One region of the Sporosarcina sp. SG10008 genome, then DNA from elsewhere that is predicted to be linked to it. Evidence: riboswitches for the same ligand, from Rfam matches in the RefSeq annotation. Region 1 holds a riboswitch; each other region holds the start of a gene.
The links. A riboswitch is a leader RNA that binds a small molecule or an ion and turns the genes downstream of it on or off. The one in region 1 is predicted to bind preQ1.

Region 1 (4,083 bases):
AGATCTCCAAGGCCAATTTCGAAAATCGATTTTACGCATAATGAGCAAAATAACTAGTAACGAAAAACCCCCTATAGCAAGCCTCGATGCCCCAACTGCCAACGGATGAATCGTTTGCGGCATGAATGTTTGGGCTGTGCCAGTCGTCCCCCAAAGTATCGCACCTACCAGCACGACTAGATATGAAATACGTTGTGACAAAGTGATCCCCCCTTACTCTCTCTACAGTAGAAGATACCACATAAATCAAATTTTCCAATACCTTAATTCTACTTAATTGAATCTCTAGGTGATTATACGAACCTAGCTTAAATTGCGTGCAATAAAATCAAACGTATTCTTCGTTCCTTTTTTCCAATGCATCGCGATTTTCTATTATCTCCTCAATATCCCCAAATGTATTTCTATTCACTTCATCAAACCAAGAGAAACATACATTTTTACACGTCTGTTGATTAACCATCTTCTTGCAGAAAGAGCAGGTAAGAAAGGCTTGAAAAATCCTATTTTCACTGGATCATTTCCAACCCGCTTTCGGCAAACTATTCATGGTATCTTTACCGATGAGCAAGTCTGCTACGAATAGTTGCCTGTCGCGTTCCTACAACGTTCAAGTGAAAAATACAGCTACTTTAGAAAAAAGAATAGATGATTTTTTTTATAGGTTATAAGTGCCCGAAGATACAATTTCGGGCACTCAAGTACTTTGTACAAGGTGTTCCTTGCTTACTTTTAGTAAAGATTACTCGTGTTATCATGCGATGGACTATAAGAAAGTGACTCTTTCTTAACTAAAAAAGACAAGCCTATGGAGAAGACATCAGCCGCCAAAATTGTATCTTTGGTGGCTATTATCCAGCTAAGAAGCCCCGCTATTCTTTCGTCCCAAAAAGATTTAGCACTTTGTGTATGTATGCATTTGGAGCGTGACGGATGAATAAGCACCATACGATTACCGAAAAAAAGTGTAGGGATGCGACGAAGTCGCATCCCTACACTTCAAGACATCTCGGTAATCGTATAGAGGTCGTTCAATCCAAAGCAATCCAAAAGTAACTGCACATGAAGCGCCTAGTGTTTGATTAAGTGATTTTCAGGTTGTTTTTGGTTAATCAACACATGTGACATTTTTACTGACTAAAACTCTGTATACACATCATCTCAACTAGCGAGTTAAGATGATGGTATACAAAAAGCCCGAAATGCATGTAGCATCCCGGGCAAGAAATTTCTTATATAAAACGCACAACTTCATCTAAAGGCAAGCGGGAAGACCCGTATGCCGGGGCAGCGGCCTTTCCTAAGGCAATCAGTACAATTGGGAATTGATCACTAGGAAGGTCGAATCTCTCAGCAAATTTCACTTTGTCAAAGCCACCTATTGTTGAAGTATCATAGCCTTTTTCTTTGGCAATCAACAGCAATTGCATAGAAACTAGCCCCGCATCGAAAGAAGCGATATTCATTCTTGCCTCTCTTGGAATAGTTGGATAGACCGCATTCGTACTGGCAATCGTACGATCTTTAATCGACTCATCCATATGACCTTCTGCAACATTTTGTGTATAGATTTGCTCCACTTTTTTATACGCATCGATATTACCTAAGACAGCGATAACGGCAGATGAATCCCCCACCTGGACTTGATTGTTCGCGATTACTTGCAGTTCTTTCTTCACCTCGGGGTCCTGGATAACTATAAAACTCCAAGATTGCAGGTTGCTAGATGAAGGAGCTATTGTTGCCAGCTTCAGCATTTCTGCAATTTCCTCTTTTGCGATTGTAGCGTTCGGATCGAACACCCTTACCGATTTTCTTTCCTTCATTACACTATATAAATGTGAGTTCAATGTTGTAGTCATTGTATTGCCTCCCTTTCTAAAACTTACTAATAGTAAGTACCCGTATTCAACTTACCATTAGTAAGTTTGTTATGTCAACCCTAACGATACATGTTAAGATAGATGAAAGATAAAGCAGAATGGAGGTTCGACTAGTGAATCAACCGAAAAATTGTGGGAATTCATCACATGTCTGCAACAACTTTCACGATACAATTGAATTTATTGGTAAGAGATGGATGGGGGTAATTATTTATACACTGATGTCCGGACCCAAGCGCTTTCATGAAATCACTGAGGGTATTCCAGGGATATCAGATCGACTTTTAACAGAACGGCTGAATGAATTAATCAAAGAAGGCCTCGTTACAAAAAAACAACTTGAGCCTTCTTCTACTATAGTTGGATATGAGCTAACGGATAGCGGGATGGAATTAAAAGAAGTTATTACTGCCATACGGAACTGGATGAAAAAGCGAACAAACCTTTAGATCCTAAAGGTTAGAAAATTCATTAAACTCCCAAAGAAGAGCTATTTCCCCTAGAGGTTGATAGCTCTTTTCCCTCGCCTTGATTAACCACATTCATCTTTCCTACACTTTGCTCGATCATTTATACCGAGCTGTTTCATGGCCCCAACAAGACTTCGAACATCGATATTTATCCTATCCAAATTCTTACTTCTTCATTTTTCACATGTATTGACATGTACGAATCAAAAACACTATGATACACTGGATTGCAGGCTTTTTAACACGTGGTTCGTCAACCATCCCACGCTAAAAAAACTAGGAGGAAATGAATAATGAAAATAAAAACAATGGCCATTAGCGGGATTATCGCCGCTTTATATGTAGCTGTATCCCTATTAATAGCACCATTAGCATACTCAGCTATCCAATTTAGAATCCCTGAGATGTTCAACCATCTCGTCGTGTTCAATAAGAAGCTCATATTTGGAATTGTGCTTGGCGTATTTGTGACAAACTTATTTTCCCCACTTGGCATGTATGACTTATTTTTCGGGGTAAGCCAATCAATCCTAGCTCTTTCAATCACGATTTTTTCTGCTAAATTCATATCCGGAATATTCAAGCGAATGGTCTTCAACACGCTTGTCTTCACCTTTACAATGTTCATCATTGCTTTCGAGTTGAACCTAGCATTAGAACTTCCTTTCCTACTTACATGGTTAACAGTCGCAATTGGTGAATTCGTCGTTATGGCTATCGGGATTCCGATTATGATGATTTTAAATAAACGTTTGAAATTCGAAAAACTTATTTAACATAACCCATCCCCTCCATTTCACTGTTAGCGATTGAAATAGAGGGGATTTTTTAAGGAGATGGATCCTATGTACATAACAATCCAAGAAACCGCTGAACATCTAGGTATGCCTGTCGAACAAGTAGAAAAGTACGTGCGGGAAGGTCGCATCCGTTCCGTCCATGATGGTGAAAAATTCCTTATTAACAAAGATCAGTTTGGACTCTATTTAGAACAGCTCGAAATGTTAAAACACCAAATCGATGAATGGCGGAACGAACCTATTCCACCCGATCGTGACATTAAAGATGAAGATTGAAAAACCGGTTGAAAATCTACGGATTTTCAGCCGGTTTTGTTTTATTTAAGATAGGGTATCGTTCCGTTAAAGGTATGGAAATCGCTATAAGAGAAAATACTAAATACATCGATTGGTTGCTTTCAATATGCTTTGCTAGTATAGTAAGAAGCTGTTTCCAAATTACCAGCTCCACGAGGGGGAATTATGAAGAAAATTTCAAATGTCTTTTACATCACAATTGGTCTGATTATTTTGACCGTCGGATATGGCGCGTTTGCACCTGAAAGTTTTGAGGCTGTTACAACGAATGTCCGAAACTTTGTTGCGTCGTCTTTCGGTTGGTACTATATGCTGCTCATGTCATTTATGTTAGCGCTCAGTTTCTTTTTCATCGTCAGTCCATACGGAAAAATCCGGCTTGGAAAAGATACGGACCGTCCGCAGTTTTCAACAGTTACATGGGTTGCCATGCTGTTTTCCGCCGGGATGGGTATCGGCCTAGTCTTTTATGGTGCCGCTGAACCATTATCACACTTTGCAATCAGTCCTGCTTCGGAAGATCCAAATACGGATGCTGCTTTCAAAGAAGCCTTACGTCAATCTTTCTTTCACTGGGGGATTCACATATGGGCCATGTACGGAGTCATTGCGCTATCTTTAGCCTTCTTCCAG
Region 2 (4,083 bases), 2.3 Mb from region 1:
TTAACGGGCAGTAAGACCCCCACTTCAAGTCTTAAAGGACACAAGAAGAATAAGTGGGGGATCAAATGCCCGTAAAAGCCCGAATGGTTAGGGCCAACGAGGAGGAATTGCAGTTCATTCCTCCCTGTTGGTTACTTAGGCTTTGCCACAGGACGTGGCGCACTTAGCCTAAGTTCTTTAAACAATCAGTGGGGGATGAAGAACCCCCCTCTGATTGAAGATTAACTTTATTGGTAATGATTATACGTGTTAACGGTCTACTTTCACTTCAAATATTTGATTATAAGAGCATGCTCTTATAGTTTCTTCTTTGAATGATTTTATTTTATCATAGAATTTTAACATATCGCAAATTTGGTAACCATTTTAATGTTGGGATCTTTTCGTTAATATTGTGGCTAATAGTGAGGAAATTTAGATGTGGAAAATGACAACGTGTCGGCTCAATCTGTTGTAAAAGTAATAGTTGAAGTGATTTCAATGGGGAGAATGGAAGATTGGAAGGGAACAAAAGAGGACCTTTTATTATTTTTATTGCCTTTACAAACCGATCAATTTAGAAAACTGCCTTCATCGATTTATAGTGAATTTCACAAGTAAAAGAACCAAGTGTCGGATTAGAACAATTCCGACGCTTGGTTCTTTATTAAATCATCTTTATATGTCAAAAATAGAGATGCAATACTGATCACAGAGAAATGAATAAGTCTTATCAGACGCCGCGTTTATTCCCCCATAGCAGAGTATGCAATTGTGGCAACACTTTGGCATCATTCATTATAGGGGAGTGGACTGTTAAATCAATTAACCACTCATATCGTTGTAACAATGTCGAAACGAGAAGTGCATCGTCAGTTGTCGTCGTATCGTCATTTCCTGTCTGTAGAAAGAAAGGAAACGCCGGATATCGCAGATGGACCTCTTCCGCAAACTTGAAATCCTTTTCATCGAAAATGACGACTTTCAAAGTAGCAGTCGTTTCAATCAGTTTCTCCATGAACGTATCCAGTTTACTGAAATCCGTCACCATCCCTGAACTTGGTGGTTTTGGGGAAAGCGTGATGTCATCAATTTTCAATAACCAATCCTGCCAAAAAGAAGCTTGCGTTTCAACTGCGACCTTCCAACCTTGTTCGTGGCACAAATCGACAAGTTCCCCAATTCCTTTATGAAGGGCAGGGTTCCCACCTGAAATTGTGACATGTGAAAATGACTGTCCGCCTATTGCTTTAAGTTCATCTATGATTTCTGCCGGCTGTTTCGAAGTGCTTTTTCCCGAACCGTCCCAAGTAAAACTGGAATCGCACCAAGAACAAGAATAATCACATCCAGCTGTTCGAACAAACATCGTCTTTAACCCCATGACCATTCCTTCGCCTTGAATAGTCGGACCGAATACTTCCATAACAGGAATCTTCATAGGACTACCTCCTGTTCAGGACGATAGATGACATAGCTAGTCGGCGTTTCTCGGACTATGACTTGAAGGCAGACAGGCTTGTTGTTTCTAGTTAGAAGAACTTCCTGGATTGATTTGCAAACCTGTTCTGCCAATTTCTCGGTCGTCGGGAAATTGTTCTTAAATTCAGGATGATCATTCAACACAGAATGATCGTATTTATCATGAATGAGGTTTTTGAGTTCCTTGAAATCAATCAGGAAACCGATTGAATCCAGTTCATTTCCTCCAATTGTTATGTTTAAGTAATACGTATGACCGTGCATTACTTGGCATTTTCCAGCATCTTCGCTTGGAATGAAATGTGCCGCAGAAAAATGCATGTCTTTGTTTAATTCAAAACGATATGAATGCTGAACTTGCGGATAAAATTGCTGCATCATTCAGAGACACCTACAGACTTTTTAGATAAATAGGTAGCGAGACCGTCATTCCGTAACACACAGGCAGGACATTTCCCGCAGCCTGTACTCGGAACTCCGTTGTAGCAAGTAAGTGTCTTGTTCTGCACAAAGTCGAACGCACCAAGTTCGTCAGACAAAGCCCAAACTTCGGACTTATCGAGCCACATCAAAGGCGTATGGATGACAAACCGCCCGTCCATAGCTAAATTCAGTGTCACATTCAACGATTTTATAAAATTGTCACGGCAATCAGGATAACCGCTAAAATCCGTTTCACTGACACCCGTAATTAAGTGCCGAGCACCTATCGCATCTGCATAGACCGCGGCAAATGACAGGAATAAATGATTCCTGCCTGGAACGAAAGTCGACGGCAATTCACCTACTACTTCATTCACTTCGATATCATCTCGCGTCAAGGCATTTGCTGACAGTTGGTTGATCAAATTCATATCCAGTACTTTAAACGATACTCCAAGCTCATCTGCAATTTTTCTAGCACACTCGATTTCCTCAGAATGGCGCTGACCATAGTCAAACGTCACCGTAGCAACTTCACGGAAATTTTTCAATGCCCAAAACAGGCATGTCGTACTATCTTGGCCGCCGCTAAAGACGACAACCGCTTTTTCATTTTTCACTATAAAACATCTCCTTAGTTTTTTAGAGAGGGAGTTTTCGAACCTCTTTTTTTGAACAACGTTAATGATAACATAAATAGGTGATGGAAGGGATTAGAAGAGGGGTTTGGAAACAGTTGCGCACACAATTCTTATAATACAATCCGCGTATTATAAGTCTATCGTTTAATGAATTGTTTAATTAGGTGTATGATAACTATGCAAACAACTTAAGGAGATGAATTATCAATGAGAGCAGCAGTATGGTATAAAGCCAATGATATTCGTGTTGAAGAGCGTGAAGTGAAAGAAGTTCTTGCAAATGATGTAAAAGTACGAGTGGCATGGACTGGTATTTGCGGCAGTGACTTGCATGAATACCATGAAGGCCCAGTATTAATTCCAGGAAATGGTCCGGATCCATTGACAAACCAGGAAGCGCCACTAACGTTAGGGCATGAGTTTTCAGGTATTGTTGAGGAAGTTGGTTCTGATGTGACACGCTTTAAAGCAGGAGATCGTGTCGTTATCAATCCGTTGATTACATATGGCACTAAATCGTCTGAGTATGATATATATGATGGCTTCACGTTTGTTGGACTAGGTTCTGACGGTGGATTTGCAGACTTTGCAGTCGTATCTGAGAAAAACGTTTATGCACTTCCGAAAGGTTTATCTCTTGAAGAAGGCGCACTTGTAGAACCGATGGCAGTTACTGTACAGGCCGTGAAAGAAGGCGGATTGCAAGCTGGTCAAACGGTTGCTGTATTTGGTGCTGGCCCGATTGGATTATTGACAATCATTGCTGCAAAAGCACAGGGTGCTAACAAAATTGTTGTATTTGACTTGTCTGAAGAGCGCTTGGAAAAGGCGTTGGCAGTAGGAGCTACACATATGTTCAACTCAGGTAAAGTGAATCCTTTGGAAGTTGGAAAAGAGATTGAACCTGAAGGCTTTGATGTCTCGTTCGAGGTAGCTGGCGTAGAAATTACGTTGAACCAGGCAATTAAAATCACAAAAACGAGGGGGACGGTTGTTATTGTATCTATATTCCCGAAACCAGTTTCCTTCTCACCAATGGATTTAACGGCTTCCGGTATTAAAATTACATCAACACTAGCTTATGAGCCTGCAGTATTCCAGAAAACAATTGATATGATGGATTCTGGCGAAATTAACCCTAAAGAAATTATTACGAGCTGTATTGAGCTTGAAGAGCTTGTTGAAAAAGGTTTTGATGCGTTAACGAATGACAAAACGCAAGCGAAGATTCTTGTTAAATTGAGCGGCGAACAATAATACGATAGAATAGTTAAAAGTAAAGTACCCTGGTTGCATCTTTGGATGTTACTTAGGTACTTTTTTTAGGTGAATACCGTGGCGGACTAGGATTATCTATCGCAAAAATAATCATTGATCTTCATGGCTAAAAAAACTATACAAAGCGAGAAGGGGAAGGGAACAATTTTTACGGTTACCATTACTCTCTAACTTTGTTCGGTAATTGATGTGATAAAGTGAGGGAAACAACAGATGTCATTTACAACTATTTTATTAATTTTGCTCGTCTTAGTGATCTATTTACTGTTATGTTTTTATA
Region 3 (4,083 bases), 1.9 Mb from region 1:
TTTAACGACTTCATATATTTCATAATTTCACTATGCAATTTTTCATTACCATGCATCGGTTCCGATGATGTAAAAATAAGCGTCGTCGTCTCACCGTATGAACCCGTTCCGATTGAATCTGCCACATTTTCTGCAATCCATCCTGTAAACCGACCTTTGACACCTAGACGACTAATTTTATCAAAAGCTGAGCTTAGAATTTTAATTTTCATCAAAGTCAAGTCTGATTCCTCTTCCTTTAGCTTCTCATTATCAAAATGCATGACCCATCCTCCAGTCGTCATTTCTCGATCTGATACGCTTTCTAGGCCGACAAAAGGTCCGAATTTGCTGGGTTCATCACTATACAGCTCTGCGAAAGTGTTTTGCATATCTTCTTGGACCGCTTCGGGCATGTTCACAAGCAGTTGCTTTTCTATTGTGAACACTTCATTCACAATCTGCCCAAAATAGAATGGTATCTCTTTTTGAATACTGATTAATGCTGCAGCCAATCGGGAGCTCTCGTCTTCAAGACGGAGATTCAGCAAAAATGGAATTGTTTCCACCTGACCGTTACGCTTCCAAATAATTGCTTCCATCATTATCCTATCAACAGAAGATTGCACATGTTTCACAGCAATACCCGCTTTGATGATTTCCTCCACATCGAAATAATCCGTTAGAATGAACAATTCGATAGAAGTATCTGCTTTAAGATGCGGGATTAATGACACTCCTGCAGCAAATGATTTGTGAACGCCCCTATATTCAGGTTGTTTCAAATCGGGAGAGGGCATGTTTACTAAATCCCTCGCAAAAAACGGTTCGGAATAATGTTCCAAGTCTAGTTGAACGAAAATATATCGCTTTTCAATTTCATTTACAATTTCGCTATCATCTTGTTTTTTAAATAAGTTTGTAAAAAAGCCCACTCACCGTTTCCCCCTTTACCCATTCATATATTTCATTAATCTTATCGTTATCTTTCATTAATTGCTAAAGAATATGTTTTGTTCACAATCTCTCCTTTTCCCCTTAGGTCCAAATAATGCTAAAGTATAGGGTAGGATGTTATCTATTAATTGAAAAGAGGCTTCATTATGCGTGGTTTTGTTTACCTCATCGTTTTCTTCTCGTTTTTTGATTTATTTTCGCAACTGCCTGTCATGAGCCCATTTGCATTATCTCTTGGTGCTACACCATTTTTAGTTGGACTTGCAGTTGGTATGTATTCATTTTCAAATACTATCGGGAATGTCATTTCCGGTTTCATGACTGACAAAAGAGGACCTTTTTTCATACTCGTACTTGGACTATTTGCTTCGGCACTCTCTCTCTTCCTCTACGCGTTTGTTGATGGACCAATGTCATTGCTCGGTGTCCGCTTTGTCCATGGTTTTATGGAAGGGCTAATTGTACCAGCTGCGTTCACTTTCCTGGCAAATCGTGCAGAAGAATCTAAACGAGGTAAAAGTGTTGCAATTTCAGGTGCATTCGTTGGATTGGCAGCGATTATCGGTCCAGCTTATGGTGGTATTGTGGCAGCTAAAACAAGTACACCTTTCATTATGGCGGTCAACGGCGGCATCATGATGCTACTGGCAATACTTGCATTCTTTGTTCTCCGATCGTTTACATATGTACGAAAACAGCCTTCAAAAGGAGCTGACAGTTTCCGTGTCAGATATCTTTTCCAACATCCGGGGATGGTCAGAGCATTCGCGGGAGCATTCTTCTTAATGTTCTCACAAGGTGTACTTGCCCTTGTGTTGCCGCTAAAAGTTGAATCACTTGGATTTGATACCAAAACAACGGGGTTGTTACTAAGCACATTTGGCGTCGTCGCTATTCTCATCTTCTTATTGCCAATCAATCGAGTTTTTGACCGTGTACGGCCAGTTGTGACACTTGCATTCGGAATAACACTTATGGGATTAAGTATGCTGTTCCTGAGTCAAGTTGAGGAATTGAATTACTTATATATTGCAATGTGTATTTATGGGGCTGGATTCGCTTTCCTCTTCCCATCCATCAACTCGCTGCTAATCGATTCTTCATCTCCTGAATTTCGCGGGAAAGCATATGGTTACTTTTACGCGTTCTTCTCGATTGGTGTCGTTGCAGGTTCAAGCTTGATTGGATTCTTGGACTTGGAGTACCGAGGCGCTTTCATGCTGACAGGATTCATCCTCCTCGCTGTCGCTTTATATGCCTTGATTGGCTTGAAGAAAAAAGGATCTATTGACAAATCATCGCACGTCCTATAATGTCAGATACGAAATGAATACCCTGTTCGGGAGAGGTTCATAGCGACCCTCTATAAAAAACTATGGATGACGGAATTTACGCCATGTGCATTCGATATGGCCGTTTTCCCGGCGCCTATGGACCTCCCTGACAAAATATACGGGAGGTTTTTTTAATTGGCTGGAAGAGATGAAGCAACATTGACCGACTTAACTTTGCTCGGCAATCAAAACACGAAATACGTGTACGAGTACAACCCCGATGTTTTAGAGGCTGTCGACAATATGCATGTGGATCGCGATTACTTTGTTAAATTCAACTGTCCGGAGTTTACATCACTTTGTCCGATGACAGGGCAACCCGATTTCGCGACGATGTATATCAGTTTTGTGCCGGATAAAAAACTTGTGGAGAGTAAAGCACTCAAATTATATCTATTCAGTTTCCGAAATCATGGCGACTTTCATGAAGACTGCGTCAATATTATTATGAATGACATAATCAAACTAATTGAACCGCGTTATATCGAAGTATGGGGGAAATTTACGCCGCGTGGCGGCTTGTCAATCGATCCTTATTGCAACTATGGCAAACCCGAAACAAAATATGTACAAATGGCGGAACACCGGATGATGAATCACGATATGTATCCGGAAAAAGTTGATAATAGATAATTTGATAACAAAAAACCATCCGGACTGTTCATTGTCCGGATGGTTTTTATGCGTTTTGCATTTGAAAAGTCTTGATTTCTTCCATGAAAGCTTCCCCGTATCTTTCCAATTTCGCAAGACCAACACCATTTACTTCGAGGAAATCATCATTTGTAACAGGCATTCTTGCCGCCATATCACGCAACGTTTTATCTGAAAAGACGACGAACGGCGGTACACCCGCTTCTTGAGCCAGTTTCATACGTAGTGCACGAAGCTGGTCGAATAGTGGATCATCATTCGCAACTTGCATTGTAATAACAGTCACTTTTCGATTGACTGTCACTTTACCTGTCAGCACATCTTTCCCTTGTTCACTGACGTAAATGGTTGGAAACTGCCCATTCTCCACGCCAAGATAACTTTCTGAAATGATGAACTCGATGAAATCAGATATATCTTTTGCGCTACGCCCTTTCATTAAACCGTATGTCGTTAATTTATCGAAACCGAATTCAATCACCTTCTTGTTCCGAGATCCTGTTAATACTTGTGCAATCATCGCCTTGCCAAACCGTTGTCCCATTCGAATGACACATGACAATACTTTTTGAACGTCTTCAGTCACATCCGTACTTTCACGTGTGTCGGTACAATTTGCACAGCGACCGCAGTCCTTCACATCTGTCTCTCCGAAATACAAAATAATGAATTTCTGAAGGCATGTTTCTGTATGGCAATAGTCAATCATTGACTGCAATTTTTCAAGCTCTGCCGGAATTCTGCTTGGGTCTTGTGATTGATCAATCAAGAAACGCTGGGTTTGTACATCCTGTGATGAAAATAGCACAGTACAAGCACTGTCAAGCCCATCACGTCCTGCACGCCCTGCCTCCTGATAATAGCTCTCCATATTTTTCGGCATCTGGTAATGAATAACATAGCGGATATTGGATTTATCAATTCCCATGCCGAATGCATTTGTCGCAACCATGACTGACGCCTCATCATTCAAAAAACGGTCTTGTCCAGACTGACGTTCAATATCTCCAAGTCCAGCATGATATTTCGCAACAGACACTCCACTTTTTTGAAGAATGTCGTGCACATGATCAACCGCTTTTCGTGTAGCAGCGTAAATAATGCCCGCTTCTCCTTCATTTTTACGGACGTATTCTTTTACAAATTTTTCACGGTCTTG

Region 2: another riboswitch for preQ1. It lies ahead of queC (7-cyano-7-deazaguanine synthase QueC); the one in region 1 lies ahead of ACGLYD_RS17780 (QueT transporter family protein).
Region 3: another riboswitch for preQ1. It lies ahead of queF (preQ(1) synthase); the one in region 1 lies ahead of ACGLYD_RS17780 (QueT transporter family protein).

What each region holds. Positions count from the first base shown of each region.
Region 1 covers NZ_CP172607.1:3,793,628-3,797,710, forward strand. The annotation lists gene ACGLYD_RS17765 (DMT family transporter) at 1-201, opposite strand, end outside; gene ACGLYD_RS17770 (nitroreductase family protein) at 1,233-1,862, opposite strand; gene ACGLYD_RS17775 (winged helix-turn-helix transcriptional regulator) at 1,997-2,332, shown strand; PreQ1 riboswitch class I at 2,593-2,639, shown strand; gene ACGLYD_RS17780 (QueT transporter family protein) at 2,647-3,129, shown strand; gene ACGLYD_RS17785 (excisionase family DNA-binding protein) at 3,199-3,429, shown strand; gene ACGLYD_RS17790 (BCCT family transporter) at 3,616-4,083, shown strand, end outside.
Region 2 covers NZ_CP172607.1:1,360,403-1,364,485, forward strand. The annotation lists gene ACGLYD_RS06580 (hypothetical protein) at 421-600, shown strand; gene queE (7-carboxy-7-deazaguanine synthase QueE) at 713-1,420, opposite strand; gene queD (6-carboxytetrahydropterin synthase QueD) at 1,417-1,842, opposite strand; gene queC (7-cyano-7-deazaguanine synthase QueC) at 1,839-2,504, opposite strand; PreQ1 riboswitch class I at 2,513-2,556, opposite strand; gene ACGLYD_RS06600 (2,3-butanediol dehydrogenase) at 2,733-3,782, shown strand; gene ACGLYD_RS06605 (metallophosphoesterase) at 4,017-4,083, shown strand, end outside.
Region 3 covers NZ_CP172607.1:1,001,452-1,005,534, reverse strand. The annotation lists gene ACGLYD_RS04935 (hypothetical protein) at 1-914, opposite strand, end outside; gene ACGLYD_RS04930 (MFS transporter) at 1,083-2,249, shown strand; PreQ1 riboswitch class I at 2,276-2,319, shown strand; gene queF (preQ(1) synthase) at 2,406-2,903, shown strand; gene recQ (DNA helicase RecQ) at 2,950-4,083, opposite strand, start outside.